Regions from separate parts of the Rothia sp. CCM 9418 genome, predicted to be linked through region 2. Evidence: riboswitches for the same ligand, from Rfam matches in the RefSeq annotation. Region 2 holds a riboswitch; the other holds the start of a gene.

Region 1 (16,137 bases), on a different contig from region 2:
TATCCTTCTAGGCCCATTAGCTCACCGCACATCCACCGCTGATAGTTACGTCATCAACTTCACGATGCAGTGGAAAGACGCCCTCCCTCAAACAACATGGCAATACGGTTATCTTGCCTTCGGGCGAGAAGACGATTCAGCCTTTGGTATCGCCGCAAAATTCGATACCACAAACTCTCGTGGCGGCGGATACATCGTAGCTATTCGCCCCGGTGCATCCGTCATCGATGAAAACGGTGCATACGTTTCAGGAGATGTCGTTCAGCTACTACGTGTTGACGCTGGATCAGCGCACCTAACACCACTAGTAACCTTGCGCCCTCGCACACCTTTTGTTGCAGGTGAGGATATTCGTGGCAAAATTATCGTCCGACCATCAAACATCATTATTGATGTTGCGGGGGCGCGTTCTACGCCCATCGCCGATACGACATATCGCGGAGCATACGTTCATTTTGGGCGTTATCAAGATGCTGCACACGGCGGAGCTCTCGCTTTGAGTAACGTCGTCACCTACAAAATTTAGGGATATCGACGGCTAAAACCTCTTACCATCCACAACACCTCAACCCTATGCAGAACCCCGCAGACTAGCTGCGGGGTTCTGCATATATCACCGTTAAAAACAGGTATGTCATTACTTGTGTGATGTTCTTTTGACCTGGCTCATCGGAATAACTTCTAAATTCTCGGTAAGAGGATTCCCCGGCGTCCAGCCTTCACCAGCAATCGTATGAGTCTCAGGTTTTTTACGTCTGAAACGTGGTCGAGGAACAGAAAGCTTAACAGGCTCCGGCAACTGCCAACGCCTCGTGTGCGCAAGAAGCCCAAAAACTAGACACGAAATAATGGATATGCCCATCCCAATATTAGGAGAAGAAAAAAGTGTCGTACATAGAGCAGTCTCTGCCGCGCCAACAACCGCTACTGTCGCATAGAGAGAATTACCTCCCAAGATAGCTGGAATACGGTTGACCATCATATCTCGCAATACGCCACCGCCCACCGCGGTCACCACACCAAGGGCAATAGCCGGAAGCCAATGAAGCCCAATACCTAAAGATTTAATAGTTCCTGTAGCGGCCCAACAACCCATACCCAGAAAATCCACAACAACTAAAACACGGTTAGCCCAACGACTCCCCAAATCAATACAGTACGCTAACAATGCTGAGATGAGAGCACCCGCCCAATACGCAGAATCAGTCAATGCAACGGGTAAACCAGTGTTAAGAAGAACATCACGGATTAGCCCTCCACCCATACCGGAGAGCACCGCTAAGAGAATAAAACCTACAACATCAAAGCGGAATGCGCGAGCAACTGCGCCACCGAGCAAACCATTAGCAACAACTGCTGCTACATCGACCACTCTAAAGAGCACGCTTGGATCCCATACCTGCATACGCATGCCTCTTTCTGACGTTTCATATCGATAGAATGACTTCAATAAATACCGATACATGCTACAGCATGTACAGACCACCGGTACAGGTAGTATTGTCCGAAAGGGCGGCTTACCACACACGGTAAGCCGCCCTTTCACGAACATTGTTTTTAAAGCGGATAGTAAGGATATTCTTCGATGAGAGCATCTCGCATAGAGGTTCTTAGGATGAAAGACTCCAACCACGCAAATAATCATGTGATGTTAGTGAATTAGTACACTCGCATCTCGATACTGTTGAAACAACCATGATTTTTGCCTGCCCTCATGAGCAAGACAAAACCTGAGCGATATCCCGCAACGCCTCATCATTTTGCAAAGACGACGTATCTCCTAGAGGTTTCCTCTCATACAACTGAGACAACAAACGACGAGTAATCTTCCCTGAACGAGTCTTAGGAATCTCAGCAACCGCCACCACATCTTTAGGCTTTGCAATAGGGCCAATCTCAGAACGAATATGCAACTCCAACACCTTACGTAGCTCAGAAGAAGACAACGCCTTACCCTCATCACTAAGTGTCACAAAAGCTACTGCTTGATGCCCCGTCAACTCATCCTCAACAGGACAAACACCAGCCTCAACTACAGCCTCATGACGTACTAAAGCTGACTCAATTTCAATCGTCGAAAGACGATGCCCCGAAATATTAATAACATCATCAATCCTGCCCAGAATATAAATATCCCCGTCCTCATCTTGCTTTGCGCCATCTCCAGCCAAAAACCAGCCACGCTCCCCATAATGTCTCCAATAAGAATCAAGATAACGCTGAGGATTTTTCCACACAGTACGAGCCATCGACGGGCCCACTTTATCAACCACAATGAACCCTTGAGCTCCCGTCTGAACCGGCTCACCGTGCTCATCAACAACACGCACAGAAACCCCCGGAATAGCACGAGTAGCACAACCTGGTTTGACAGCTATACCTGGAGTACCCTGCTCAAAAGTCCCCTCAGGCGCAAACTGAGGATCATGCGGACGAGGAGAACAGATCGTTGAACCTGTCTCAGACTGCCACCACGTATCAATAAAGGAAGCACGACCAGAACCAATATGCTCACGTAACCAATACCAAGCTTGTGGATTAATCGACTCACCCACAGAACCCAAAAGACGAACCGACGAAAAATCATATTTTCCAGGCTCTGGGCCATGCGGGAAAGCCCCCATCAACGAACGAATCAACGTTGGCGCCGTGTAATAGTTTGTGACACCATAGCGTTCAATCATTTCAAAATGCCGTTCAAAAGTAGGAGTATCAGGTGTACCTTCAAAAATTACTTGACTTACGCCATTGACCAACGGCCCATATATCTCATAAGTATGAGCTGTCACCCACGCCAAATCGGCTGTACACCAATGAACAGTATCCGCAACTTTTTGCCGATTATTACGAGTAGCTAACTCATCAGGACGAAGCACACCATCAGCATCAACAATATCGGGTAATAAATCATAAAGTAACGCATGAGAATACGCCGTCTGCGTCAAATACCCGCCCATAGTATGAACAAGACCCTTAGGCTGGCCCGTTGTCCCCGACGTATAAATAATAAATAACGGATCTTCAGCATCATGCAATGGGTAATCATGCGTATCTGGAACACCCTCAATCAAATCGTGATACCAAACATCTCGCCCCAAACACCACGGAACACTCTGTCTTTCCTGCTCGGTAGCTGAGGTACGGTTCACCACCACCACATGCTCAATATTATTCTCAGACGAACACGCCTCATCCGCTATCGACTTGACCGGAACAACCTTACCCCGACGATTCTGACCATCAGTTGTAATTAATACCTTGGCACCGGTATCCTCTACCCGAAACTTCAAAGCCTCCGCCGAAAAACCGCCAAAAACAAGAGAATGAATCGCCCCAATACGCGCACAGGCAAGAGCAAAAATAATAGTTTCAGGAATCACCGGCAAATAAACAACAACACGATCACCCTTAACCACACCCAAACGCTCTAAACCATGTGCCGCCTGAGCCACACGGCGTTGCAACTGAGCATAAGTGATAGCTTCACGATCACCAGGTTCACCCTCAAAGAAAAGCGCAACCTTGTCGCCAAAACCTTGCTCTACATGCCTATCCACACAGTTATAGGCAACGTTGAGCTGACCACCCTCAAACCACTTAATCGTTGGAACAGAAAATTCTTGAACACCATCTTCACGAACGTCTACTAAACGAGGAGGAATAAACTCATGCGTTTTATCCTCATCCCATAGCTTCCCCCAACTAAGACGTTCTCGCGCCTGCCTTGCCCAAAAATCAATACGTTCTTGATCTGAAACATCTGCCGGATTCTGCACCTGATTTCGAGGGTCTGAATAAGAAAAAGACGAACAATACGACATCGATACTCCCATCGTTTCTGGCGTTAGCACCACCGCATAAGCGAGGTTGCTGCGACGTCTTAGAGCCAGGTCTCTCAGTCGCTCTGGATGGTTTAGACGAGTTCTACCGTAATACCTTCCGTACACATTCATCTAGACGTTACTTTCCATTGCCAGCAGATGAACACATGACGTTGCATAGAGTCATATTCCTTAGCGAACGTCACCCACCGCAATAAACACTGAAGCTCTTGGGTACCAAGAAGAACTTTTTATAAGCTAAACCCAGCGATCACGAGTTCCAACGTCAAGCTCTGGCTCGTTGGACGGCAACCCTCTTTCCGTAGCGGGGTGCCCCAGATGAAGATCCGGCTCAAAATAATCACAACGGCAAATACGGCGCCTATGCGTCGGGCATATCAACACCGAAAAATATGGTTTTCGACATGCCACGCCTCATAGAGGAGGGCTCTCTCCTCTAAGAACGCAAAGGAAAAAACTTATGGCAACTCATACCGCCACGACAGAACAACCCACTACGACACCGTCTTCTTCTAAAAAACGTATCGTTGTCAATGCGTTTGATATGACAACAACAAGCCACCAAAGCTTCGGCTTATGGCGTCACCCGCGCTCGCGAGCCGATGAATATAACACCATTAAATATTGGACAGATTTAGCTCAAGTGTGCGAAAAAGGGCTTTTTGACGCGGTCTTTATCGCTGATGTGGTGGGCGTATACGACGTATATAAGGATTCTGTTGCACCCGTACTTTGTGATGGTGCACAGGTACCGGTAGGTGACCCGTTCTTACAGATTTCGGCGATGGCAGCAGTCACGGAACATCTTGGTTTTGGAGTGACAGCTGCCGTGACGTATAACCAGCCTTATACTTTGGCTCGTTCTTATGCGACGTTAGATCATTTAACGGGTGGTCGTGTTGGTTTTAACGTGGTGACTTCTTATCTTCAATCTGCGGCAGAGAATCAGGGGCTTGCCGGTCAGATTGAGCATGATGAACGATACGAAATTGCTGACGAGTTTCTCGACGTTTGTTATAAGTTGTGGGAAGGCTCTTGGGAAGACGGAGCGGTGCTACGTGACCGTCAGCGCGGGATTTTCGCAGATCCTGAGAAAATTCATCCTATCTTGCATCAGGGCAAGTATTTTCAAGTTCCTGGAATTTCTTTGACCGAGCCGTCTGTTCAGCGTACTCCCGTTATTTTTCAGGCTGGTGCGTCTTCTCGCGGTCAGGCTTTTTCGGGGAAACATGCCGAGGCGATTTTCATTTCTGCGTTACGTCCAGATTTGACTAGGCATGTGACCTCTCGTATCCGTGATGAGGCTGAACGTGCCGGTCGGCGTCGTGATGATGTGAAGATTCTTGCCATGCTTTCGGTGGTAGTTGACGAGACAGACGAGAAAGCACAGCAGAAGTATCAGGATTATTTGAAATATGTGGATGTAGAGTCTTCTCAAGGGATTATTGGTGGTTGGTCTGGTGTTGATCTTTCAGCATTTGATGAGGACGAGATTCTTGAGTATGTCAAGACGGAATCCATTCAATCCTTTTTGACACCTTTTACCTTGCAGTCTCAGACGACGAAGTGGACTCGTGCTGATATTGCTCGTCATTGCGCTATCGGTGGTATGGGTGATGTAATTGTTGGCTCTGCTCAGACTGTCGCCGATGAGTTGGAGCGCTGGATTGACGAGGGAGATTTAGATGGTATCAACCTTGCCTACCATGTATCTCCTGGCTCTTTTGAAGATTTTGTGGAGTTTGTTGTTCCTGAGCTTCAAAAGCGTGGCCGGTATCGCACAGAGTATGAGGGGAATACATTACGTGAGAATCTTTTTGGTGTGGGGCATACACGTGTGAATGAGCGTCATCCTGCGGCAGCATATCGTGGCGCTTTTGCTGGTGGTCCTAATGCTGCTGACACTCCTGCCCGTCAGTTTTTGAGCTTGGCTCAGAATCAGGCAGAGCGTTTATAAGAGTTTTTCTTCTGGTAATGATTCGCAATGTTAGGGTTCTCTTTGGTGTAGGGGGTATATCAGAGAGAACCCTAATCTTTTAAAGGAGCGATGACCAGAGCCTACAGATATTTTCTACGACCTTGATACGGTTGGGGCGGGCAACCCATTCGTCGTATCGGAGGGTTTTGCATTGAGAGATGTATTCTTCAGAGATGCTTTCTAACTCTTTAACCATTCCTGTATCGACGATGAAGGTGGATACTTCGAGGTTGAGCGCAAATGAGCGCGGATCCATGTTTGATGATCCAATGAAGGTGAGATGGTCATCTACAAACATGTATTTTGAGTGCAATACGGTTGGCCCGGGATATTGTTTGATGTTGACTCCGGCGTGGAGAAGTTTCTCGTAGTAGGAGCGTTGAGCCATATTGGGTAGGAACTGGTCTCCTTTTTCGCAGACGATGAGGGTGACATCAATTTTTGATAGTGCTGCATTGGTGAGTGCTTGTAAGAGTGTTTCTTCTGGGACGAAGTAGGGGGAGCAGACGACGATGCGTCGTTCTGCATTGTAAATGAGGTAGTTGATGAGGCGTAGGTTGTTTTCCGTTTCGAATCCGGGGCCCGATGGAACAATTTGTGCCAACATTCCGCTGTGTACACGGGGAATAGCTGTTTCGATTTCGTTCAGTGGTAGTTCTCGTGTTTCGGAGTACCAGTCTGAGATGAAGACGGCGTTAAGTTCTTCAACAACGGGGCCGGTGCATGAGAACGTAAGGTCTTGCCAGACGAGTCCTTTTTTGAGGTTGGCAGGTAGATTGTAGGAACGGTCGATAGCGTTTTGTGAGCCGGAGAATGCGATGCGTCCGTCGACAATGACGATTTTGCGGTGGTTACGTAGGTCTGGTCGTTGCCATTTACCTTGGAATGGTTTCAGGGGCAACATGAGTTGCCAATTGATTCCGGAGTCGTCAAGGAGTTTGCAGAGTTTTTTCCAATTGGGGTATTTTCGAGAGCCCCAATGGTCAATCATGATTTTGACCAGTACTCCGCGTTGGTGTGCTGCAAGAAGCGCATCCCATAGCGGTTTGGTGGTGTTGTCGTAGGCGGCAATATAAAACTCGAAGTGTACGTATCGTTCTGCCCGATTGATTTCTTCTGTCATCTGTCGGATAGCTTGGTGGTTATCTTTGATGAGTGTGAAAGTGTTGCCACCGACGAGGGGGAGTGCTCCGAGCTTGTAGTTGAGGTTCGCTGCTACTCGTGCTGGTTCAGGGAGTTCTCCATGTGCTCCGAGGACGGAACGGGATTCTTCATCAGCATTTTTGGATGCGAGTATCTCTTTCATCATGTCGTTGATGGTGCGTTGTCGGATTCTTCGGTGTCGTGGTAGTCGGGAAGATCCAAAGAGCAAGAAGGCAACAAACCCGATATATGGGACGAGGAATATTGCCATGAGCCAGCCGAGAGCAACCACGGGTTTGCGGTTATAGGGTAGCCAACAGATTGCGATAATACGTAAGGTGATATCGAGGATGAAGAGTGTTAACGCTAACCACGTAGGTAGATGGGCTAGTCCAAAGATGTTAAGAGGGTCCACGAGAGTTATTCTATAGAAAGTTTTTCAGGTTAGAAGAGTGTATTTTCTTATATTTCTTCGGGGTATGTGTGTTGGTTGGGTGGATGTATTTGTCGTAACTTGGGTGTTGATATTTTTATTCTGTGTGCTCTAAGACATAATCTAAGAAGAGTGCCTTACGGCATGTTTAATTTTCTCGTGATATGGAAGATTTGATATGAAAATCCTTGCTCCTACCATTATTCCTTTGGACGTTCAGAAGCTTGGTCTTCAGGCAGAAGATACGCTAGTTTCTTATGACCCTACTGAGCTTTTACCTGCAGAGCACTATGATGCCGATGTCATGATTAGCTGGGGTAATACTAATGAACAGTTGCAAGATGCAGCGAAGAATTTATCTCAGGTGAAGTTGGTTCAGGCTCTTCTTGCTGGACCTGATCAGGCTCGTGCGGCTGGTTTCCGTGATGAAGCGGTTATCTGTTCTGGTATTGGCTTGCATTCTTTGACCGTTGCTGAGCATGCGCTGGCTTTGACATTAAATTTTGTGCGTTTCTTGCCGTTACTCTCTGAGGAGCAAGATAATTCTCGTTGGGCGGGGGAGTTAGGTGGTCCTCAGGAGCTTCATCCTGCGGATAAAGTCACAACTCTTTTGGGTGCTCGTGTTTTGATTTGGGGTTTTGGATCTATCGGTCAGAGCACAGCCCGCTTATTTCAGGCCTTTGGTGCTCAGGTGCAGGGTGTGGCGCGTTCTGCTGGTGAACGATCTGGTTTCCCTGTGATTGCTGTTGATGATATTGAACAGTACTTGCCTCAGACTGATATTTTGGTGATGATTCTTCCGGCTGCTGCTGAGACGGAGAATGCGTTGAACGAACAGCGTTTGGAGTTGTTGCCTTCTCGCGCATTTGTGGTGAATGTTGGTCGCGGTGTCACTGTTGATGAGGATGCGTTGATTGCGGCGTTGGAGAGTGGTTCTATTGCTGGTGCTGCGGTTGATGTGGTGAAGCAAGAGCCTTTGCCTTCGGATTCTCCTCTATGGGGTACGAAGAATTTGGTGATTACTCCTCATTCGGCTGGTGGACGTCCTGTGAATCCTGAGGAGCTGATTGCGCATAATCTTTGTGCTGTGCGTGCTGAGGTTAGTGGCGAAACTGCTGATTATCGTAATAAGATGTAAGGCTTGCTGTATGAAGCCGGCGGGGTGTTTTCTCGCCGGCTTCTGTGTTTTAAGTGTCCACTATGTGTACACCACGCCTGTTTGTATGTTAATTCCATATTATTTTTTGGGCTTGGAGAGGGTGTTAAACGGCACTTAAAAAGAACATAAATCTTTTACGAAGAAAATAACTAATTATTGATGTAACCCATATAAAACCTAGTCAAATGATATTTATTGATTTGATTATTTGGGATTAAAGAGGGTTGCTTGTGTTTGGTAATAAAAATTTTACCTTTATTTAGCTTTTTCTCATCATATGAATAAAGATTCGTTTTAGGGTATCTTCATGTACAACTGGTTAAGTTTTGTTTACAATGAAACTTACATGTGTTTCCAGTCACTTAGGTTGCCTGTCGTTCATCTACGATGAGCTCTGGTAGTCGCACACAACATCTCATATTGAAAAAGGAGAAGGAATGCGCATTTCACGTAGATCCTCCATCATCGGCTTCGCAGCCGTATCCGCTCTTGCACTATCCTCTTGTGCAAGCACCGGAAACAATGCAAGCTCATCTTCTGGGGATAAGGGTTCAAAATCTGTCTCAATGGCAATCGTGAACACCTTCAGCTCCCTCAATAGCAATTCTGCTGACGGTAACGTCGACACCAACGGCATGATTACTAACATGACCACCTCCGGTTTCTACTCCATCAACAATAAGCTTGAGGTTGTACATAACGACTGGTTCGGAACCTACGAGGAATCCGATAAAGGCGACGGCATGGAAGTTAAGTACACCGTTAAAGACGACATGAAGTGGTCTGACGGCAATGAAATCGGTGAAGGTGACCTCCTCTTGGCATGGGCTGTTCTTTCCGGACACTTCGACGACGCCGAAAAAGACCTCACCTACTTCTCCTATGCTGGCGACACCGCTGGTCTAGGCAACGCTGGCGTTCCCGTTCTCTCTGACAACGGAAAGACCATTACCTTCACCTACCCACAGAAGTTTGCTGACTGGGAGGTTGCATACGACCTAATCGCTACCCCCGCTCACGTCGTAGCTAAGCTCGCAGGCATGGACGAAGATAAGCTCGTAGAGGTTATCAAGAACGCTAAGCCCGGCGAAGAAAACGCAGACCTACGTAAAATCGCAGACGCATGGAACACCGGCTTCAACACCACCACCATGCCAAGCGAAGACCTCATCGTATGCAACGGCCCATACAAGCTTGACGCTGTTGTCGAAAACCAGTCTGTTACTCTCGTTGCTAACGATAAGTATCAAGGCCCTAACAAGCCTAAGATTTCTGAAATTACCCTTAAAATTCTTCCTGATGCGGCAGCTCAGATTCAGGCATTGAAGAACGGCGACGTAGACGTCATTAATCCTCAGGCATCTATCGATACTGTTTCTCAGGCTAAGGCTTTGGACAACGCAGAAACTCACGTTGCACCAGACCTTTCCTACGATCACCTCGATTTGAACTTCCACTCTGAGGTCTTCAAAGATGAGAACGTTCGTAAAGCATTCTTGCTCACCATTCCTCGTCAGGATGTTGTCGACAAGCTCATCAAACCGATGCAGCCAGATGCAGTCGTTCTCAACTCTGAACTATTCGTTGTATCACAGGGTAAGGTCTATGAAGATGCTGTGAAGCAGAACAACTCCAGCGATTACCCCATTACTGACCCTGAAGCAAATATTGCTAAGGCTAAAGAACTTCTCAATGGTGCAACACCTACCGTGAAGATTCTTTACAACAACAAGAACAGCAACCGTGAAAATACCTTCCAGATGATTAAAGAAGCAGCTGGTAAGGCAGGCTTCAAGGTTGAATCTCTCGGCTCTGAGCAGTGGGCTAGCGAACTTTCCAAGGGTAAAGAAGGCTACTACGATGCTTCTATCTTCGGTTGGGTTTCCCCTGGCGTCGGACACGAATCCCTCGGACAGATTTTCGCAACCGACGGCGGATCTAACTTCACCGGTTACTCCAATGCAACCGTTGACGAAGATGCTAAGAAGGTTATGAGCACTGTTGATAAGGGCGAAATTGAAAAGGTTACTATCCAAGCTGATGGTGAGCTCTTCAAGGACGGTTACGGCCTACCTCTCTTCCAGAGCCCAAGCCTCGTTGCTTACAACAAGTCCATCACCGGTATTGAGCCTAAGCCAGGTCAGTACCCTGCTACCTGGAACGCAGCTGATTGGGACATCAAGTAACAACGGCTCATCTTATCTAGGTGCAGCGTTCTTTGTATAGCGCTTAGCACTGAGTGCTATACGCCAACGGCGGCGTGGATGCTCATCTTCTTGGGCATCCACGCCGTACGTTTATTTATTTTTTTAAAACTCTCCCCACATTGACTCACCCCTTCAGGAAATCATCATGTTGACCTATACCGTGAGGAGACTAATAACAGCGGTCTTTATCCTACTTGCCGCTTCCTTCCTAGTCTTTACACTCACTGCTCTGTCTGGCGATCCTCTGGCAGAGCTACGTACCAGCAATAGCCCTAATAAAGACCTTCTTATCGCTCAGCGCACTGAAGCGCTGAACTTAGATAAACCAATCCCCGTTCGTTACGTCCTATGGATTACTGGCGTATCCAAGTGCCTTATCGGACAATGCGACTTTGGAACAAACCTCTCAGGTACGCCTGTTACACAGTTACTCTCAAACGCTATCTACCAAACACTGATTTTGGTTCTTGCTGCCACCGTTCTAGCAATTCTCATCGGTATTAGCCTAGGTATCGTTTCAGCATTACGTCAGTACTCAGGGCTTGACTACACCATCACTTTTGCAAGCTTCCTGTTCTTCTCCTTGCCATCTTTCTGGATTGCAGTATTGCTCAAAGAAATCCTCGCGATTGGCTTCAACGACTTCCTCGCCAATCCGCAAGTATCTTTGATGAGTAACCTGCTCATCTCTCTCGTTGCCGGACTCTTCTGGTACTCAGCTTCCTACGGAAAACCCAAAACACGAATCAGCCTCGGTCTTTTCGGCGCCGTACTGACTTTTGGCATTATTTTCTTCGTCTCCGTAACCGACTGGTTCTTACACCCCGGACTAGGCATTCCATTCCTAGCAGTACTTGGACTACTCTGCGCATACGTTATGACAATTCTTGTCTCCGGCATTAGAAACCGCCGTGCCCTCTATAGCGGTATTGCAGCAGTAGCACTAGGACTTATCGTTTACTTCCCGCTTCAGACACTTCTCAACCAAGCAACATTCTTGATGGTCTTCATCATCGCCGTGTGCTTTACCTTGCTCGGTGTCGGATTCGGCTTTGTCGCTGGCGGATACGACCGCGGACAAAATATGCGAGTCGGCGGACTAACCGCCTTCCTCATGGCACTGTTAATCTTCACAGACCGCTTCATGCAAGCATGGCCGGACTACATCAGTAACTCCCGTATCCGTGGACGCCCCATTCCCACCGCAAATGCATCAACCGCAAACCTTACCGGTGACTTCTGGATTCTTAACCTCGATACCATGACGCACATCTTGCTTCCGACCGTTGCACTAACGCTCATCTCGTTAGCAAGCTACTCTCGCTACTCTCGTGCATCCATGCTCGAAATCATGAACCAAGACTATATCCGCACAGCACGTGCTAAAGGTGTTTCTGAACGTGGCGTTGTCATGAAGCACGCTTTCCGGAATGCGCTCATTCCTCTAGCAACCATCGTTGCCTTGGACTTCGGCTCTATCATCGGTGGCGCAGCAATTACCGAACGTATCTTCGCGTTCAAAGGTATGGGAACACTATTCCTTGACGGTCTTGCTCAAGTCGACCCTAACCCCGTCATGGGCGTATTCATCGTGACCGCAATTATGGCGCTTGTCTTCAACCTCATTGCAGACCTCGTCTACTCAATCCTCGACCCGCGAGTAAGGGTGAAAGCATGACAACTAAAAACGTTGATTTTAATGCTGGTAAAGAACCGACAACCGAAACTGCAGCACTACGCGAAGTTGAGGCAAGCATCGACATCACCCAGCGCGAAACCTTGGGAAAAACTCAGGGACAAATTGTTCGTAAACGCTTCTTCGGTAACACCGGCGCTGTCGTTTCACTCATCATCATTATCGGCATCTTGCTCCTTTCTTGGTCTTCACTTGGAATCGGGCCAATCCCCGGATGGTGGAATACCGGATACACCGACATGCACCCTATCGTCAATGGTGCAGCTCCTAGCTCCGAACATTGGTTCGGTCAGGACGCCACCGGCCGCGACCTTTTCGCAATGACGATGCGTGGCATCCAAAACACCTTCCTTGTTGTGATGATTATTAGCATCCTTGCTGGTGTTATCGGTGTAGTGCTTGGCGGACTCGCCGGTTACTATCGTGGTTGGGTTGAAGCCATTATCATGCGCTTTACCGACGTCATCATTATCATTCCGCTTCTGCTCATCAGCGCAGTGCTCGGTAAAATTGCAGGAACCCACTTCAATGGACGAACCGCAATCATCGCCTTAGGCGTGGTTGTCGGCTTCTTCTTCTGGAGCTCTCTTGCCCGTCTTGTCCGTGCAGAGTTTCTGTCCTTGCGAGAACGTGAGTTCGTGGATGCTGCACGTCTAGCAGGTGCTTCTGATACTCGTATTATCTTCAAACACATCCTGCCTAACACTGTCGGCGTTATTACCGTAAACATCTCCTTGCTGATGTCCTCAGCAATTCTGACCGAAACCGCTTTGAGCTTCTTGGGCTTCGGCGTTAAAGCACCTGACTGGTCCCTAGGTAGCCTTATCTCCGAGAACCAAACTGCTTTTGCAACCCGCCCATGGCTCTTCTGGTTCCCCGGCTTGTTTATTCTCGCAATTTCTTTGTGCATCAACTTCATTGGCGACGGCCTACGCGATGCCTTTGACCCGCGTCAAAAGAAATTCAATCCACGCAAAGCTAAAGAGCGTGTAGCGCACTCAGCTGAAAACGGTTTGGGTATTGCTGGAGAATCCTTGCAAATGCAATCAGGCGGATTCCAAGGTTCTGGTCCTCTCTCAGACGACGAGACCCGTGAACACGACCAAGAAGTTATCCGTAAAGAAACACGAGATAACTAGACGCCTCGTGGTTAGCTCAGATAAAAACACCTGAGCTAACCACCAACGGCGTGAGAATTGATAATTACAGAGTGAACAGCTGAATAAGCGTGAGACCCCCAAGAATACATATGATGATGATTCCGCGGGTATCACGAACGCTAGAAGCTACAGGTTCTACCTGTTCGAGCGCACCATCTTCGACAAGCTCTTGCCAATACCCACGAATCATACGTGCAGTAGCGCCAGAGAGAGTCGAAGGTAAGTCACTAGGACGAATCGCCCCGTCTTGTTGGGGAGTAATGGCGGGCAATCCTTGTGACTCCGAACGATGAGCTTTGAAAGAATGAGCCATTCCAGAACCACTTACGGCAAAGGAAGAGTAACTTTTTTCAGCGGTGACGAGAGTCAGCGCATAGCGTGTAGAAACATCGATAAGGCAAGAGTAGTTAACGCGGTGAGTCACAAAGGGATTAACTACCACAACATCTTCCACATCGATAACCACTTTGGGGTAGTACATCACATACCAGGTAGCATAGACAGCAAAGAACAGAGGCAGGATAGAACGAACTAAAAGGTCTGTTCGTCCAGTCATTGTCCAAGCAGCTAAGATGCTCAACGCACCAAAAATAGCAATAGCTAGATAAACGTACGACATCTTAGAACGAATAACTACCGGTGGTTGGTGCAAATATTGTGAAGCCATACAGGCTATCTTCTCATTCTTATTCAGCTTTCGTTCTGATCTTTTTGATCTGCCGCTTTAGAACACCATAAATTTTTTTACAGTTGGGATAGTACCAATGACTACACAGCCAGCTACAACACGTCAAGGCAGTGAGCCTGTCCTCGTCGTCCGAGACCTCTCCGTAGACTTCGGTGTCGATAAACAATGGGTTCCTGCTGCCATGAACCTCAACTATGAGGTTCACCCCGGAGAAGTCCTCGCCATCGTTGGTGAATCCGGCTCCGGTAAATCTGTTTCCTCAATGGGCATGATTGGGCTGCTCCCAAAAAATGCCAAAGTCACCGGTTCCGTTAAACTCAATGGTCGTGAACTCATTGGGCTGAGCAACGGTGAGCTACTAAGCGTTCGCGGTAACGACATCGCCGTCATCTTCCAAGAACCGATGACAGCGATGAACCCTGTCATGACCGTCGGCGACCAAATCGTTGAAACTCTACGTCTTCACAAGGACATCTCTCCTGCTGAAGCAAAAGCTGAAGCACTCAAAATGCTTGAAATGGTAGAAATGCCAGACCCCGTCAAAGCATTTAACTCTTATCCTCACCAGATGTCTGGTGGTCAGCGTCAACGTGCCATGATTGCGCAATCGCTCTCGACCGACCCTAAACTTCTGATTGCAGATGAGCCGACAACTGCTCTTGACGTAACAGTCCAAGCAGAAATTCTTCAGCTCATGCGCAACCTGCAGAAAAAACTTCACTCAGCAATTATCTTGATTACTCACGATATGGGTGTTGTTGCAGACCTCGCTGACCGTGTTGCTGTGATGCGTCGTGGTGTCATCGTTGAGTCAGGCGAAATCCATGAGGTGTTTAATAACCCTCAACATGAATACACTCAGGCACTTTTGGATGCTGTGCTACACCTTGGCGGTAACGAAATTGACGTCAATGAAGCTATCGACGACGCCGCCGAACAGATTCGCCCAGCAACAGAGGTACTCGAAAAAGTTGCTCCTCAACCTACCGGTGAAGTCATCCTTAGCCTTGAGAACGTCTCTTTGGAGTATCCAAAGCAAGGACGCGTTGGACCGTTCCGTGCGGTTTCTAACGCAAATCTTACCGTTCATGCTGGAGAAGTCGTCGGTCTTGTTGGTGAATCAGGCTCCGGCAAATCTACGATTGGTCGTGCAACCGTTGGATTCTTGGACGTTGCAGAAGGAAAACTTACCGTCAACGGTGAAGATATCACCAAACCAACTCGTGCTCAGCTTGCTAAGGTCCGTCGCGAAGTTGGTATGGTCTTCCAAGATCCTTCATCTTCTTTGAACCCACGTTTGCCCATTGGCGAATCCATCGGTGAACCCATGCAACTGGCAGGTGTTGCTAAAGGCGCTGAATTACAAAAACGTATTGAAGCGCTCCTCGACCGTGTTGAGTTGCCTCGTTCATACCGTAACCGTTACCCACACGAACTTTCTGGAGGCCAGAAACAGCGTGTTGGTATCGCGCGTGCACTCTCCTTGAAACCCAAACTGCTCATCGCAGATGAGCCGACTTCTGCTCTTGACGTTTCAGTTCAGGCACGCGTACTGGAGCTCTTCCAAGAACTTCAAGCAGAAATGGGCTTCGCCTGCCTATTCGTCACTCACGACCTTGCTGTCATTGACGCTCTTGCAGACCGTATTTGCGTTATGCGTCGTGGCGAAATCGTAGAGCAAGGTTCTCGTGAGCAGATTCTTCGTCACCCACGTGAAGCATACACTCAGCGTCTGCTGGCTGCTGTTCCTCTACCAGACCCTGACGCTCAAGCTCAACGTCGAGAGCTTCGTCAGCGTCTCTTAGAAGAAACTGGCGATACTATCTAACAT
Region 2 (16,137 bases):
ATCCGTTATCGAGGGCAAATTTTTGTACTTTAACAATTTTTTCGCCGTTAACCTGTGAAAGAGAACCTCCATATACGGTGAAGTCTTGCGAATATACTGCTACAAGACGACCGTCTACTGTTCCATAACCGCAGACGAGGCCATCACCTAATGGGCGTTTTTTCTCCATGCCGAAAGCTGTGCTGCGGTGTCGAGCAAAAGCATCAAACTCTACGAAAGACCCCTCATCGAGGAGCATGTCAATACGTTCTCTTGCAGTGTTTTTGCCCCGACTATGTTGACGATCTACTGCTTCTTGTCCAGAAGGCATATAGCTTTTTTCTCGACGATCATAGAAGTCTGCGAGCTTACCTGCAGTTGTACTCAAATCGTGTGTAGAAGATTCTTCTGCTGTGCTGTGGTGATTCATAGACACGGGACATCCTTGACTGTGGGCATTCACTAACGTCACCGTACTAAGGCACAGCTAGTTTGGTGAATAATATGATGCCCTCAACTATAGGATGTTTCTTGTGACGAAAATACCCGATAAGTACTTATCTCGTCACAAAAATAACAAATTATGTTGAGGGCGTCGTGCTATTTGTAATAGCTGGTCAGACTAGCAGCCTAAAGAACCTAAAACGGGGTTCCACTCGCGTACACAATAAGAGAGCACTGCTCCACCACGATACATCGGGTCTTGGCTGATATATTGATGAACCTCATCTGCAGAAGATGTGTTAAAGAGGAGCATAGCCCCTGGAGTTTCACCACCTACATAAGGGCCAGAAGCAATAATGATTCCTTGTTCAACAAGGGAACCTAAATACAGACGGTGCTCTGGCCGGTATTTTTCTTGTTCTTCTGCTGGAGCGTAGTTATAAGTGCAGATAAAGATACTCATTGGTTTTCTTTCTGTTTCCGGCTGGACGAGAGATTCATGTAGGCAACCCAGAGGAATACTGCAGAAAACGGGAAGTACCAAGGCTTTCCAAGAAAGCCAAGAATAATGCCTGTTACTGCGGTAATTATTGCCAATAGTGCAATAACTTGTTTGCTTGTCATGATAATTTTTCCTTTGCTAGAGTCAGGGGGTAACGCCCTCCCGCCCCTGACTAGATCGTTTATTCAGGAGCGGGAGGGTTTTACTTACCGGTTTCACTTATTCGCACGAACTGCACAATATGCGCAAAACTGTGGTCCACAATAGAGCCGAGAATTCTCATTTGCCTCTGTACTCTCCACCATAAAAGACTTTATATCATTCGCCAGCAGAAGACATCAGAAAATACGCTATGGAATAATGGCTTCAAAACCTCATTCGTATGAGGCTCAACAACTTCAAGAGAGAACACCACCCATGAGCGTACCGATACAAACCCTCGATAACTACCTCAAATACGAGGTAAGCCGTACCCCATCTAACGCTCCATACCACCAATACCGACAAGTTCTCCTCCTCGATACCGTTCCCTCAACCAACCTCTACGCTCATGAACTCTTAACATCGGCGGATTCCTTACAAAACCGGCGATGGGGCGAACTTTCCGTGATCGCAACAACACAACAAACGCATGGAAAAGGCCGACTCAATAGAGAATGGGTTGCCCCTGAAGGTAGCTCTCTTTGCGCATCATTGATGATTCGTCCACACGCTAACCCCGCTCACCGTATCGCACCCGAACAATACCACTGGTTCACCGTACTCCTCGCTCTGGCTGCAATTGACACACTCAACTTTTGGGGCATTGAAGCTCACCTCAAATGGCCTAATGACGTGCTCATTGGCGACAAAAAGTGTTGCGGAATACTAGCTCAAATCGCGGTAGAATCTGCTGAAAATCTTTCAGCAATAGTTGGTATCGGAATGAACATTAACCTTGAACCAGAAGATTTCCCTGTTCCAACAGCAACTTCTGTTCTTGCTGCAACCCAGACACCGCGAAGTCTTGACGAAGGACTCGAGAAACTCTGCGAAAACTTTGCTCAACGATATGAAGATTTTGCTCGTGTCAACGGCGTCCCCTCTGCCTTACAACGACACGGAATTAGCCTCATGGATAGCGTCCGAACCAAAATGTCTACACTCGGTCAACGAGTTGCCATAGAGCTACCCGACGGGCAGAAAATACATGGTGTCGCAGAAGATATTAACGAAGATGGGGAAATCATCATCACAACAGACTCCGGAGCATCCCAAAGCTATGCAGTCGGCGACGTGATTCATCTGCGTCGAGCATAGAAAGACTATCTTTTTTAATATTGCTGAGACAAGAGACCGTTCATTGCCGTAAGATAAGTGAGCTATGAGACTACGAGGAAATCTTCTAGAGGGAGAATCGGTGCGAGTTGCAACCAGAATGCATCGGTATTGCCTGCTACCTCCAATGTTGTATTTTCTGCTCAGCGTATTCTGCGTCAACTTTGCCTCTGCTATAAGTACAGCTAGCTTCATCTGGTCGTTCCTCGGATATCTGTTAACAGCCGTGTTTTTGTATCAGATGTTTAAACGTCTCAACCGGTATTTTTCAACCCAATACTTCATCACAACCCACCGGCTCATTATCCAGCGCGGGTGGAGAAATAATCGTTCTGTTTCGATTGGCTTCACGAACATTATTAGCTGCGCTGTTCAAGGAGCGTGGCTTGGATCTACAAAAATTGGAAAGCTGATGGTTCACACCCCAAGAGGTTCTCTTGTGCTGCAGCGTGTTCCCCGTCCTCAAGCATTTTCGGAGCAACTGAATCAAGCGTGTCAAGAATTTAACGCTTATAACAATGACGGTTTAGCGCCATATATATAGTTCCACATCGTAAGATGGTGAACAGTTTTTCGTCATTCTTCGTATTACTCTCCACAAGTAGAGTATTGTAAATCACAGAGTAAGTTTTTATTGTCTCAACGAGAGCATGAGAAAGGATAGTCCCGTGGAAAAACCGGCACCTGGATCAGACGATAATCTTCATCCAGGGCCTCTGGAAGAAGAATTCGAATATTCAAATAACCGCGTACAAAGCAACGTCTATCGCACTAAAGAAGACCGTGAAGCGGTAAAAGCCCTCGAAAAATTTCTCCTCGGCACACAGCGAAACCTCACGAGTAAAGAAGTCATAGAACAGGCTGGGTCAACACCTCTATTAGCAAGCAAAATTTGGCACGCACTGGGAATACCAGATATTTCCGAAAACGAAATATACTTCACTGGAGCAGACGCCGAAGGCCTCAAAAAAGTTGTTGAACTAACCGACAAACACGGTTTAGACCTCGAAACAACAGTGTCAATCGCCCGCTCCATGGGGCAATTGACAGATCGAATCGTTGCGTGGCAAATCGAAGAAATCGTCGATGACATTTCAAAACAACAAGGTCTTAGCGATGGTAAAGCACGTCAAGAGCTTCTGAAAGTACTACCAGAACTCATCACAACGTTACAAGAGATACTCTCCTACACTTACCGCAGACAATACAACGCTGGAGTGCTACGACTAGCACTGCGTAACGAAGAAGGAATCTCCGAGAACCGTGTTGATTTGCCTCTACTGCGCGGTATTGGTTTTATCGATTTAGTCTCTTATACGACCCTCTCATGTCAGATGAATGAGAAAACACTCGGTAAACTCGTCAAAACTTTTGAGCAACGTTGCGCAGAAATTATAGCGGTTGGTGGTGGACGAATCATCAAAACTGTTGGGGATGAAGTTCTCTTCCTGACAGAAACACCAGATGCTGCCGCACGTATTTCATTAGCCTTATCTAAAGCAATTGAAGAACATCCAGACCTCCCGCACACTCGCGTTGCGTTCGTGTGGGGACGTATCCTTCCCAAGCTAGGAGACGTCTACGGGCCTACTGTAAATCTCGCTGCACGCTTAGTAGGTGTCGCAGATGCTGGTATGGTACTTACCAATGACGATACTGCCCAAACATTAAAAGATGATGGACGTTTCCGCTTCACACCACAGCCAAAGCGCAGCGTTCGAGGCTTCGGAGACATAACGCCTATAGCTGTTGAATCAGCTACCGGCAACGAATTGGAGATCGACGTAGAATGACCGCACAAAAACTAACAACTTTCTCTGGAAGCGCCACCGACGTTGGTGCTTACCGAGACAATAACGAAGACTCATTCTCTGTAGTTGGCACATTGCACATCGTTGCAGACGGGATGGGCGGGCACGAAGCCGGTGAACATGCAAGCCGACTTTGCGCACGGACCATCGCCTATAACCACTTATTCTCTCGCCCCTGCGGTATGACAGATGCTGAGCAAGAGAACTACGCGCGAGAACTTGCCGCAGAAGACAACGCCTCCACCGATAGCAATCAGGGGCTTCTCGGGCGACGTCGTAAAAAGACCACAGCCTTAAACCGGCAAATCATGAGGACTCTTGAACATATCCGTTCCATTATTGGTGAGTCAGACGAACGTATCAAAGAGATGTTCTCTCAGCGTGCTGGTACAACCGTAACCGGTGCTTGGCTGACGAACATTGGCGACCAGTACATGTGGTTCATCTTCAACGTAGGTGATTCTCGTACCTATCGTCTCGTACGTGAAGAAGACGTCGAAACAGACGCACATAACATGTCTTTCTCTGCAGGAAGCGTTGAAGGGCTCACCCTAGAACAAATCACCGTAGACCACTCTGAAGTGCAATACCTTGTAGATACCGGACAAATTACTGCGATGGAAGCGCTTACACACCCTCGTCGAAACGTTATTACACGTGCGCTGGGAACTGGAAACTACTGGGAACCAGATTTTTGGGTGATTCCCGCTCATGAAGGAGACCGTTTGATGCTCTGTTCAGACGGCTTATCTGGCGAGTTGTCTCATGATTATATGGCGAGAGTATTAGCAACTGTCGAACATCCTCAAGATGCCGCAGAAGTGCTTCAAACGGCGGCGCTACGGGCTGGCGGTCGAGACAATATTACCGTTGTTGTTGCCGATGTCGTGACGGAAAAAACAGCTCAGGAAAGAGCTGAGCATCTCAAGGCGCTTACCTCAACAGAACAGCACCATATTGTGAGCTCTGCAGAAGAATATCAATCTCAATCTACGACAGTGGCGGAACAAGAGTCCTATCACGATGAGAGAGAATTGCGCTAAAGTAATTCTTGAGGATATTTCGGGTTAACCCCCAGAGGAAAGTCCCTAACTACTGATTAAATGTAGTTAGGGGCTTTTCTATGAACGAAATACTCTTAAGCCACCCCTCAACAGACGAAACCATATACGTTGGTCAATGCGAATACTGGCGTAACACAGCGCCTGTGAACCTTGGAGAAGAAGATGGACTCTACCTCAACTGAACAATCTAGTGAACCAATAACAGCTGAGCTACAAGAGCACTATATTGCTTTGATGGAGAGAATCCGTCAGGCTCAAAAAAAGTATTTTGTAGACGACGAACCAATTCTCTCTGACAAAGAATATGATGAGCTTTTTGTTGAGCTTGAAAAACTTGAAGCCTTGTATCCTCAGCTGATTTCTCAAGATTCACCAACCCAGCAGGTTGGGGCAGAACCATCTTCTATCTTCGCTCCAGTTGTTCATATCAGTCGCATGTATTCGCTTGAAGATGTCTTTTCTATCCCTGAACTAGAACAGTGGCTTAGCAAAACTGAACAGAACGCGCACCTTAGTGGGCTATCCTCTGTTCGTTGGCTAACAGAATTAAAAATTGATGGTCTAGCAGTTAACCTGTTGTATCGTCATGGGGAACTTGTACGGGCAGCTACCCGTGGTGATGGAACAACGGGGGAGGACGTTACTCATAACGTTCTTACTATTGGGACTATCCCTCGTAAACTTTCCGGTGAAGGACACCCCGAAGAAGTTGAAATTCGCGGAGAGATTTTTATTTCTTCTCAAGATTTTCTGGCTCTTAACGAACAGATGATTGCTCAAGGTAAAGCACCTTTTGCAAACCCCCGCAATGCGGCTGCTGGATCGTTACGTCAAAAAGATGCGAAAGTGACTGCTCGCCGTCCTCTATCAATGTATGTGCATGGTATTGGTACGCATCAAGGGCTTTCAGTAGATTCTCAGTACGAGACATATGCTCTTCTTGAGCAATGGGGGCTTCCGGTGAGTCCCTATACTGAGCTGTTCTCCGATACTCAGCAAATTCTTGAATTCATTGAACGCTATGGTCAGCAACGTCATTCTCTTGCGCATGAGATTGATGGAATCGTTGTCAAAATTAATGATTTTTCGACACAAGAACGCTTAGGCTACACTTCTCGTGTTCCTCGTTGGGCCGTTGCTTATAAATATCCGCCTGAAGAAGTTCATACAAAGCTTCTTGATATTCGTGTTGATGTAGGGCGTACCGGACGTGTGACTCCTTATGGTGTTATGGAGCCAGTAAAAGTGGCTGGTTCGACGGTTGAACGTGCAACGTTACATAACCAAGACGTTGTTAAGGCTAAAGGTGTTCTAATTGGTGATACCGTTGTGCTGCGTAAAGCTGGAGATGTTATTCCAGAAATTGTGGGGCCTGTGATTGCTTTGCGCGATGGTAGCGAGAAGGCTTTTGAGATGCCTCGGAAATGCCCTTCTTGCGGTGAGCCGTTAGCGCCTGCTAAAGAGGGTGATGTTGATATTCGTTGTGTTAATGCTCGCTCTTGCCCTGCTCAGCTGACAGAACGCGTTTATCATGCTGGAAGTCGTGGTGCGTTTGATATTGAGGCATTGGGTTTTGAAGCGGCTAAAGCGTTGACTGCTCCTGCTGAGCCTGATGTTGCTCCTCTTGTTTCTGAAGCGTTTTTATTTGATCTTCGCGCAGAAGATCTTGCCGATGTGAAAATACGACGTGAGAAGAAAAAGCGTGGGGTTCTTAGCGGAGAGTATGAGCTTGTCCCATATTTTTATACGCGTGGTACAGCGAAGAAACCTTCTGTCGTTAACGCAAATACAAAGAAGCTTTTTAAAGAGTTAGAGAAAGCAAAAGAACAGCCGTTATGGAGAGTTCTTGTTGCGTTGTCAATTCGTCATGTAGGTCCTACGGCAGCACGTGCTCTTGCTGCTGAGTTTGGTTCTATGGAAGCTATTGAAAATGCCTCTGAAGAGCGTTTAGCGGTTATTGATGGGGTGGGTGCAGTGATGGCTCACTCTATTAAAGAATGGTTTGCGGTGGATTGGCATCGTGAAATTATTGAGCGGTGGGCTGCTGCTGGAGTGCGTATGGCTGATGAACAAGACGAGACTTTTCCTCAAACATTAGCTGGTCTGTCTCTTGTCGTGACGGGCACGCTAAAAGATTTTTCGCGTGATTCTGCTAAGGAAGCGATTATTGCTCGTGGTGGTAAAGCTGCAAGTTCTGTATCGAAAAAGACTCATTATGTTATTGCCGGTGACGCTGCCGGTTCTAAGTTGGATAAGGCGGAGTCTTTGGGTGTTCCGGTAGTAGATGAAGATGGCTTTAAAATGCTCCTTGAGGAGGGGCCGACCGTCTTAGAATAGGAACTTTTACCGTTGGGGTAACAAAATATCTTAGTTTTTCGTAGAGTGTCGTAAAGAAAATTAAAAATTTTTTTCGTGATTTTTGCACGGGGAAATGTTGCGATTTGATAACGAAAATAACGAAATGGTAAAGATGACCTTCACTGTTGTCCTTCCCTGAAATACGCGGATTTTTAGGAATAATCATTCTTATTTAAACAAAATGTAAGAGATTGTTGTTGCCTCAATAAAAAGTAGACTGATGAATGGTGTGAGAACACGATGACCCATCAATGAGGTTGTATGAACCCAAATCGTTACGTTATCGTTATCCATGAACGCAATCCCGTACCTACGGGAAAATACATTTCAGGGCTGGAAGAAGCCTTGAACTATATGCTGGGTTTTGCCGCACACCTGAGTCCGTCTACAGGGCAAAACCTCAATAGATACCCAATAAGCATCTACGGGTAGACGGCAACGCATTGAAGCCAAGGGATTGGTGGAGCGTTAGGTGGCCTACACTTGGAGCATTGTGAAAAAGACTTCCATTCGCCAAAACGTAACACGTTCCGCAGCTGCACTAGCAGTAAGCGGTGTCGCCGCAGCATCTTTTGCAGTAGCACCTGCACAAGCAGCTCCTCTCCAAGCATGGGAAGCGCTATCTCAGTGTGAGTCCGGTGGCAACTGGTCTATCAACACCGGCAACGGCTTCTACGGTGGCCTACAGTTCACCCAGTCTTCCTGGAATGCTGCCGGCGGTAGCGGGTCTCCCCAGTACGCTTCTAAAGCAGAGCAGATTCGCGTTGCTGAAAACCTCCTTCAGATGCAAGGATGGGGCGCATGGCCTGCATGTGCAGCTAAGCTCAACCTTTACGCATACGGAACTGCCGGCGCACCTGCTGCTGTAGCTCCAGCTCCTGCACCAGCACCAGCTGTTGTTGAAGCACCTGCTCCAGCACCAGCACCCGTAGCAGCACCTGCACCAGCACCCGTTGCTCCTCAGTCTGAAGCAGTTGTTGAATACACCGCTCCAGCTCCTGCACCAGCACCAGCTGTTGTTGAAGCACCAGCACCAGCACCAGCACCCGTAGTAGCACCTGCACCCGTTGTAGAGTCCACTCCTGCTCCTGCACCTGTAGCAACCGCTGGCACCTACACCGTTAAGCCTGGTGATACCCTCTCCGGTATCGCATACCAGCTAGGTCTTCCTTCCTACCAGGTAATTGCTGACGCAAACAAAGACATCATTGCTAACGTAGACCTCATCTACCCAGGTCAGGTTTTCGTTATCCCAGCTCTCTAATATCGAGATAATCTCCATTAGGTAGCATAAAGACTTCGCTTTCTTCCTCAACTCATTGAGGAAGAAAGCGAAGTCTTTTCTTTAACCTCACTGAGTTCTTTGAGAGAACCTGCCACATATCCTCAAGAGAACTGCCTAAAGTGAGTCCAGAGAGATAAACTAGAAAAGAAAACTTTTGTCCACTACGGAGAATCTATGTCTGACATCACCCGTGAGACAGTTGCGCACCTAGCGGAACTGGCACACATCGAAATGACGGATACCGAACTAGAAGCAATGGCACAGGAACTCGGCGTCATCGTCGAATCCGTCAAATCTGTTTCTGAAGCAGTATCCGACGATATTCCAGCAACATCACACCCCATCCCACTACAAAACGTCTTCCGAGAAGACGTGGTAGAAGAAACCCTCAGCGCAGAAGAAGCGCTCTCCGGGGCGCCTGATGCAGAAGACGGAAAATTCAAAGTCCCAGCAATTCTCGATGAGGACTAAGGAAAAACTATGAACGAACTCATTAAACTCTCTGCTGCAGAACTCGTCGAAAAACTTAAGTCTCGCGAAATCTCTTCAGTAGAAATCACCCAAGCACACCTAGACCGTATCAAAGCAACCGACGGGCAAGCCCTCGATAGCAACGACCGTTCCGCAGGAAAAGACGGACTCAACGCCTTCCTCCACACCAACGAAGAAGAAGCACTAGCAACCGCTCAAAGCGTTGACAAAGCCCGCGCAGCCGGCGAAGAACTCCCCGAACTAGCAGGCGTTCCCATCGCTATCAAAGACCTCATTGTCACCAAAGGACAACCCACCACCGCAGCATCTCGCATGCTCGAAGGTTGGATGAGCCCCTATGACGGTACCGTCACCCAAAAAGTTCGCCAAGCACGTATGCCCATCCTCGGCAAAACCAACCTTGACGAATTTGCAATGGGATCATCCACCGAACACTCCGCTTTCGGCGTCACCCGCAACCCATGGGCACTAGACCGTATCCCAGGCGGCTCCGGTGGTGGCTCCGCAACAGCAGTGGGTGCTTTCCAAGCACCTCTGGCATTAGGAACCGATACTGGAGGTTCCATCCGACAGCCCGCTGCCGTCACCGGAACCGTTGGCGTTAAACCAACCTACGGTTCTATCTCACGCTACGGTGTTATCGCTATGGCATCCTCCCTAGACCAAGTAGGTCCTTGCTCCCGCACCGTTCTTGACGCAGCATTACTTCACGAAGCCGTCGCAGGATACGACCGCCACGACTCAACTTCTTTGAACGAGCCGGTTGGCCCCTACTCTGAACAAGCACGGGAAGGCGCCCGAGAAGGAAGCCTAGCCGGAATCCGTATTGGCGTCATCAAAGAGCTCACTGGTGAAGGCTTCCAAAACGGTGTTACTGCGCGCTTTAACGAGTCACTAGAATTACTTAAAGAAGCTGGCGCCCATATTATTGAGGTCTCTTTGCCATCGGTCAAAGAGGCTCTTGGCGCGTACTACCTCATCATGTCTTCTGAGGTTTCCTCAAACCTCGCCAAATATGACGGCGTACGTTACGGGCTTCGTGTACTACCAGAAGACGGCCCACTGACCATCGAACGTGTCATGGCAGCAACCCGTGCCGCAGGATTCGGCGCAGAAGCAAAACGCCGTATCATTCTCGGAACATACGCCCTCTCTGCAGGCTACTACGACGCCTACTACGGTTCAGCTCAAAAAGTTCGCACCCTCATCCAACGCGACTACGCTGCAGCCTTTGAACAATGCGATGTCCTCGTCTCACCAACAGCACCTACCACCGCATACAAACTCGGTGAAAAAACTGACGGTGACCCCATGGCAATGTACCTAGGCGATATCGCAACTGTACCTACCAACCTTGCGGGTGTCCCATCACTATCTCTACCCGCTGGACTTGCTGACGAAGACGGCATGCCCGTAGGTATCCAATTCACCGCCCCAGCACACGAAGACGCACGTCTTTACCGTGTTGGTGCAGGGCTCGAAACCCTCTTGAACAACACCTGGGGCGCCCCACTATGGACACAGATGCCCGACACCGAATCACTGATTCGCGATTTTAACTTTGGGGGAGCGAAATAATGTCTGAAGAAACCCTAAGCTTCGAAGAAGCAATCGAAAAATACGACCCAGTATTAGGCTTTGAAGTTCACGTAGAACTCAACACCAAAACAAAAATGTTTGATGCTGCGCCCAACGAATTTGGCGATACACCAAACACCAACGTCACCCCCGTATCCCTCGGGCTACCTGGTGTGCTTCCCGTCGTCAACGGAAAAGCTGTAGAATCTGCCATCAAATTGGGTCTTGCACTAGGCTGCGAGATTGCACCAATTTCGCATTTTGCGCGTAAAAACTATTTTTACCCAGATACCCCTAAAAACTTCCAAACCTCACAATACGATGAGCCTATCGCCGCGAATGGCTCTCTCGATGTTGAACTTGAAGACGGAACAATCTTCACCATCGACATCGAACGTGCCCACATGGAAGAAGACGCCGGAAAACTCACCCACAAAGGCGGCGCAGATGGCCGTATTCAAGGTGCAGACTTCTCCCTCGTAGACTACAACCGAGCAGGCGTGCCACTCATCGAGATTGTGACTCGTCCTATTGTTGGTGCAGGAGAGCGAGCACCAGAACTAGCACGAGCCTACGTGGCAGCTATCCGCGAAATCGTCAAAAACTTAGGAATTTCCGATGCGCGTATGGAACGTGGAAACGTCCGCTGTGACGCAAACGTTTCCCTCATGCCTAAAGGAACCACCACCTTTGGAACTCGCTCTGAAACAAAGAACGTCAACTCCTTACGCTCTGTAGAACGTGCTGTTCGATATGAGATTCAACGACATGCAGCTGTTCTAGAATCTGGACAAAAAGTCGTTCAAGAAACCCGTCACTGGCACGAAGACACCCGTGAAACCTCACCGGGGCGTCCCAAATCAGACGCTGACGACTACCGGTACTTCCCAGAGCCAGACCTCGTGCCCGTGGTTACCGATAGCGAATGGATTGAACGTCTACGGGCAGAACTGCCAGAACCCCCTGCAGAACGCCGTCGCCGTCTCAAAGCAGAATGGGGATACTCTGATGAAGAGTTCCGTGACGTTGTCAACGCTGGGGCAATGGACGCAATTGAAGAGACCGTCGCTGCAGGCGCTAGCCCAACGGTAGCGCGTAAATGGTGGATGGGAGAAATCTCTCGCCTCGCAAAAGTTCGTGAAACCGAACTGCTCGAGCTTGGTGTGAGCGCACGAATCGTTGTGGAACTTAACCACCTCATTGAGAGCAAAAAAATCAACGATAAAATTGCTCGTCAAGTTCTCGAATTCGTCCTTGACGGTGAAGGAACACCCAGCGAAATCGTTGAAAAACGCTCTCTAGCAGTTGTTTCTGACGACGGTGCACTCAGCGGCGCTATCGACGATGCCCTTGCTGCAATGCCTGACGTTGCGGAAAAGATTCGTGGTGGCAAAGTTCAAGCTGTCGGTGCAATCGTTGGTCAAGTGATGAAAGCGACCCGCGGACAAGCAGACGCCGGACGTGTACGAGAACTCATCCTCGAAAAACTTGGCGTAGAACTCTAAGCCTCTTACACCTGGCTGAACACAAAAGCGGTGGTGTTGCCTCCAACGAGGCAACATCACCGCTTTTGTTATATACCGAAAAACCAGAAATATTATTGGTCTAATAAGTAAGTCAGCGCAAAAGCATACTCCCACGCAATATCACGCCACGCAGTGTAACGGCCTGAACCGCCACCGTGCCCACCATCCATCTCAATTTTCAAGAGAGGAGTCACTGAGTCTGTAGAAATCATTTTACGTAGTTGAGCTACCCACTTCGCTGGCTCAACATATAACACACGAGTATCGTTAAAACTCGTCACTGCAACAATCGGTGGATACTTGACGTGACGGATATTCTCGTATGGAGAATAAGACTTCATATACTCGTATACTTCGGCATCCTCAATAGGGTTACCCCATTCCTCCCACTCCAAAGCAGACAACGGAAGATCTGGATCAAGAATAGTCGTCAATGCATCCACAAACGGAACACCTGCGATAGCAGCACAATACTTCTCGGGAGCAAGATTCAGAACCGCACCAATGAGCAAACCGCCAGCAGAAGCACCAGAAATAGCAATCTTCTTCTGATCAACCCACGGGCGTTGCCCTAAGAACTCCGTAACATCAACAAAATCAGTAAAAGTATTCTTTTTCTGAAGTTTCTTACCATCTTGATACCACTGGCGTCCCATCTCGCCACCACCACGAATATGCGCCACCACATAAATCACGCCACGATCTAGAATCGACAACCTCGCTATAGAGAAATAAGGATCTATCGACACCTCATAGGAACCATAACCATACTGGAACACAGGATGCTGCTGAGACAAATCAAGATCAGCACGATGAATAACAGAAATAGGAATCATCGCACCATCACGGGCAGGTGCCCACATGCGATACGCCTGATAATCCTCAGCATGATAATCGCCTAATACGGGGGTCTCGCGGCGAAGAATAAGCTCCTGAGTACGCGGAAAATAGTCATAGATTCGAGGGGGAGTCACCCACGACGTGTACGAAATACGAATGACCGGCGAATCAATAGAAACATGAGAAACACCAGTCGTATAAATTTCCTCCACAAAACCGGTCGGCTCACTAAAAACAACCCCCGCATTCGACTGCGAACGCAACAAGGCACGCAAACGGTCTAAATCGGCAAGGAAAACTCGTACCGTCGTATTCTCACGAGCCGTCACCACAAGATGAGTTGACGAAAAATCAAACCCCTCAATACGCACCTCAGAACGATGAGGCATAACTTTAAGCCATAACTGACGGTACTGCTCAAAAGGCTGAGACGTTGGATAAGGGGCAAGCACAATTTCTGAGTTAAGAGCGTCAGCATCATGCATGATGAGAACATAAGGCACACCATCAATACGAATAGGCTCAACACCGTATTGCACACGATGCTTCTTACCAATAACCAACAAAGGCTCAGCCGACATATCTTGAAGCGGAACTAAACGAACCTCCGAAAACTCAGAAGAAAATGACGTAATAACGATATGAGTCCGGTCAGCAGAAAGAGCGCTGCTAAGCCACATCGCATTGTCATGCTCGGTGAAAAGAACACAATCTTCTTCCCCCGCACCAATACGGTGAGCCCGTATCTCATATGGGCGCCATGACTCATCGACAAGAGAATAAATAAGGGTTGATGCATCAGGAGTCAAATATGCGCCACTAAAAATACCGGGCAAAGTCTCCTCTGAAAGAGTCAACGTCTCTAAATCTAAGAAATACTGGGTATAGCGTTCATCGCCAGAATCATCAACACCAAAGCTCAACAAAGAACCGTCTAACGAAGGCGAAAAAGACCCAAGAGAAAAGAACGGCAACTCTCGTGCAAACTCATTACAATCAAGAATGACCTGCTCTTGATCAAGAGGAACACCCGCCTGAACCTGCGGAGGAGAAAACATCTCCACCTCACCACCGTCTACCAAAGCAGGCACACGACAAAATACAGGGTACTGTTCACCCTCAACCGTCCGCGAAAAATACCACCAATCTCCATGGCGAGAAGGAACAGAAAGATCCGTCTCTAAGGTGCGCTCCTTAATCTCCTGAAAAATACTTTCACGAAGTGCTTGCTGTGACTGAGTGGACTGCTCTGTATAAGCATTTTCTGTATTGAGGTACTCCACCACCTCAGAATCGTCCTTAGCACGAAGCCACTCATAATGGTCAATAAACGTATCGCCATGATGAACACGTGAAGACTCCACACGCTTCGTAACAGGTGCTTGAGACATGAAATGTACCTCCGAAAAGAAAAATAGATAATGCGCCCTTAAAACAACGCGACATGAGAACTATTCTAAAGACAAAATATGACGAAACAAGACAAACTACCGCATTAGAACGTAAAGAAGAAGAAACGGCTCGACCCACAACAAACCACTCAGATACGATAACAACACGGTCAAGAGCGCTAATACCAAGACTCAGCTTATTAGCCGGCAACCCTCCACTCGCGGCGGGGTGCCACTGAGACAGACCCGGCACCAGAAAAACACTCTTAGACGGTGCAAGCGCGGGAGCAGTACGCACTACCTCCTCAACATAAGAGCCTGCACACCAAACAGGCAACACACCAGAGGAAACAACAGTGCAGATACAGCCCCAATCTACTACAACAATAGTTATTGGAGCATCTATGAGTACCCCAACAACACTCACTTACCAACACCACACAACCATCGAGACACTACCCCTAGAATCAGGGCACACACTACCTAACGCAACTATCGCCTACGAAACATGGGGAAACCTCAACAAACACAAAGACAACGCCGTGCTCATCTTGCACGCCTTAACAGGAGACACCCACGTCGCCCACAATGAGCACAACACTACTTCCGGCTGGTGGGAAGACCTCGTTGGAGCAGGAAAAACCATCGACACAAACACCTACTTTGTAGTAGCACCGAATATTCTCGGCGGCTGTAACGGAAGCACCGGAGCACACAGCACACACCCACACAAACAACCCCCACAACCATGGGGGTCATCCTTCCCAAAACTTACCGTACGAGACACCGTACACGCCGAAAAACATCTAGCAGAAGCACTCGGCATCACACAATGGGCACATGTTATAGGAGGATCCCTCGGAGGAGCACGAGCCTTAGAATGGGCCATCACCTACCCCGAAGACGTACGTCACTGCGCCGTTATCGCCTCCGGCGCATACACCACCGCAGAACAACTAGCCTGGGCACAAGCACAAAACCTTGCTATCCGCAGTGACCAACACTTCTACGGAGGCGACTACTACGATAAACAACCTCCCAGCCAAGGACTAGGGATAGCTCGACGCATCGCACATATCACCTACCGAACCTCAGAAGAACTCCACACCCGATTTGGGCGCACACAACAAACACAAAACAGTACACAATACAGCGTGGAATCATATATGGACTACCATGCACACAAACTTGTGCAACGTTTTGACGCAAATAGCTACCTCAGCATTAACGAAATACTCATGAGCCACGACATCACCCGAAATCGTGGAACATTACACCAAACACTGCAACGAAGCCAATGCACATGGACTATCGCCTATGTGCACAATGACAGACTCTTCTACCCAGAACAATCACGTGAATTAGCTAGGGCCTTACCCCAACCGGTACAAGCACAAGCTATCTACTCTCCAGCTGGACACGACGGATTCCTCCTAGAGACAAAACAACTACAAAAAATCCTAGAACCAGTTCTAAAACAAGGCAGAAAACCCCACTAACAACATGAAAAGAAACAAACCCGGCATCGCCCTGTTAGCCTCACAATGAGC

Evidence for each region. Region 2 has a riboswitch for S-adenosylmethionine ahead of metX (homoserine O-acetyltransferase MetX). Riboswitches for the same ligand answer to the same signal wherever they lie in the genome.
Region 1: another riboswitch for S-adenosylmethionine. It lies ahead of ACN083_RS07935 (LLM class flavin-dependent oxidoreductase); the one in region 2 lies ahead of metX (homoserine O-acetyltransferase MetX).

What each region holds. Positions count from the first base shown of each region.
Region 1 is NZ_JBLXXX010000005.1:88,113-104,249, forward strand. Features, by position in the region: gene ACN083_RS07920 (glycerophosphodiester phosphodiesterase) at 1-526, shown strand, start outside; gene ACN083_RS07925 (trimeric intracellular cation channel family protein) at 638-1,411, opposite strand; gene ACN083_RS07930 (AMP-binding protein) at 1,713-3,833, opposite strand; SAM riboswitch class I at 3,827-3,915, opposite strand; SAM riboswitch class IV at 4,091-4,203, shown strand; gene ACN083_RS07935 (LLM class flavin-dependent oxidoreductase) at 4,303-5,799, shown strand; gene cls (cardiolipin synthase) at 5,879-7,378, opposite strand; gene ACN083_RS07945 (phosphoglycerate dehydrogenase) at 7,575-8,534, shown strand; gene ACN083_RS07950 (ABC transporter family substrate-binding protein) at 8,993-10,741, shown strand; gene ACN083_RS07955 (ABC transporter permease) at 10,908-12,440, shown strand; gene ACN083_RS07960 (ABC transporter permease) at 12,437-13,597, shown strand; gene ACN083_RS07965 (hypothetical protein) at 13,662-14,285, opposite strand; gene ACN083_RS07970 (ABC transporter ATP-binding protein) at 14,383-16,134, shown strand.
Region 2 is NZ_JBLXXX010000004.1:194,267-210,403, forward strand. Features, by position in the region: gene ACN083_RS06965 (acyl-CoA carboxylase subunit beta) at 1-409, opposite strand, end outside; gene ACN083_RS06970 (YciI family protein) at 602-886, opposite strand; gene ACN083_RS06975 (hypothetical protein) at 883-1,047, opposite strand; gene ACN083_RS06980 (biotin--[acetyl-CoA-carboxylase] ligase) at 1,286-2,224, shown strand; gene ACN083_RS06985 (PH domain-containing protein) at 2,325-2,786, shown strand; gene ACN083_RS06990 (adenylate/guanylate cyclase domain-containing protein) at 2,911-4,035, shown strand; gene ACN083_RS06995 (PP2C family protein-serine/threonine phosphatase) at 4,032-5,096, shown strand; gene ACN083_RS07000 (hypothetical protein) at 5,177-5,299, shown strand; gene ligA (NAD-dependent DNA ligase LigA) at 5,280-7,454, shown strand; gene ACN083_RS07010 (hypothetical protein) at 7,737-7,907, shown strand; gene ACN083_RS07015 (transglycosylase family protein) at 7,969-8,739, shown strand; gene gatC (Asp-tRNA(Asn)/Glu-tRNA(Gln) amidotransferase subunit GatC) at 8,935-9,231, shown strand; gene gatA (Asp-tRNA(Asn)/Glu-tRNA(Gln) amidotransferase subunit GatA) at 9,241-10,830, shown strand; gene gatB (Asp-tRNA(Asn)/Glu-tRNA(Gln) amidotransferase subunit GatB) at 10,830-12,335, shown strand; gene ACN083_RS07035 (S9 family peptidase) at 12,428-14,587, opposite strand; SAM riboswitch class IV at 14,756-14,875, shown strand; gene metX (homoserine O-acetyltransferase MetX) at 14,992-16,086, shown strand.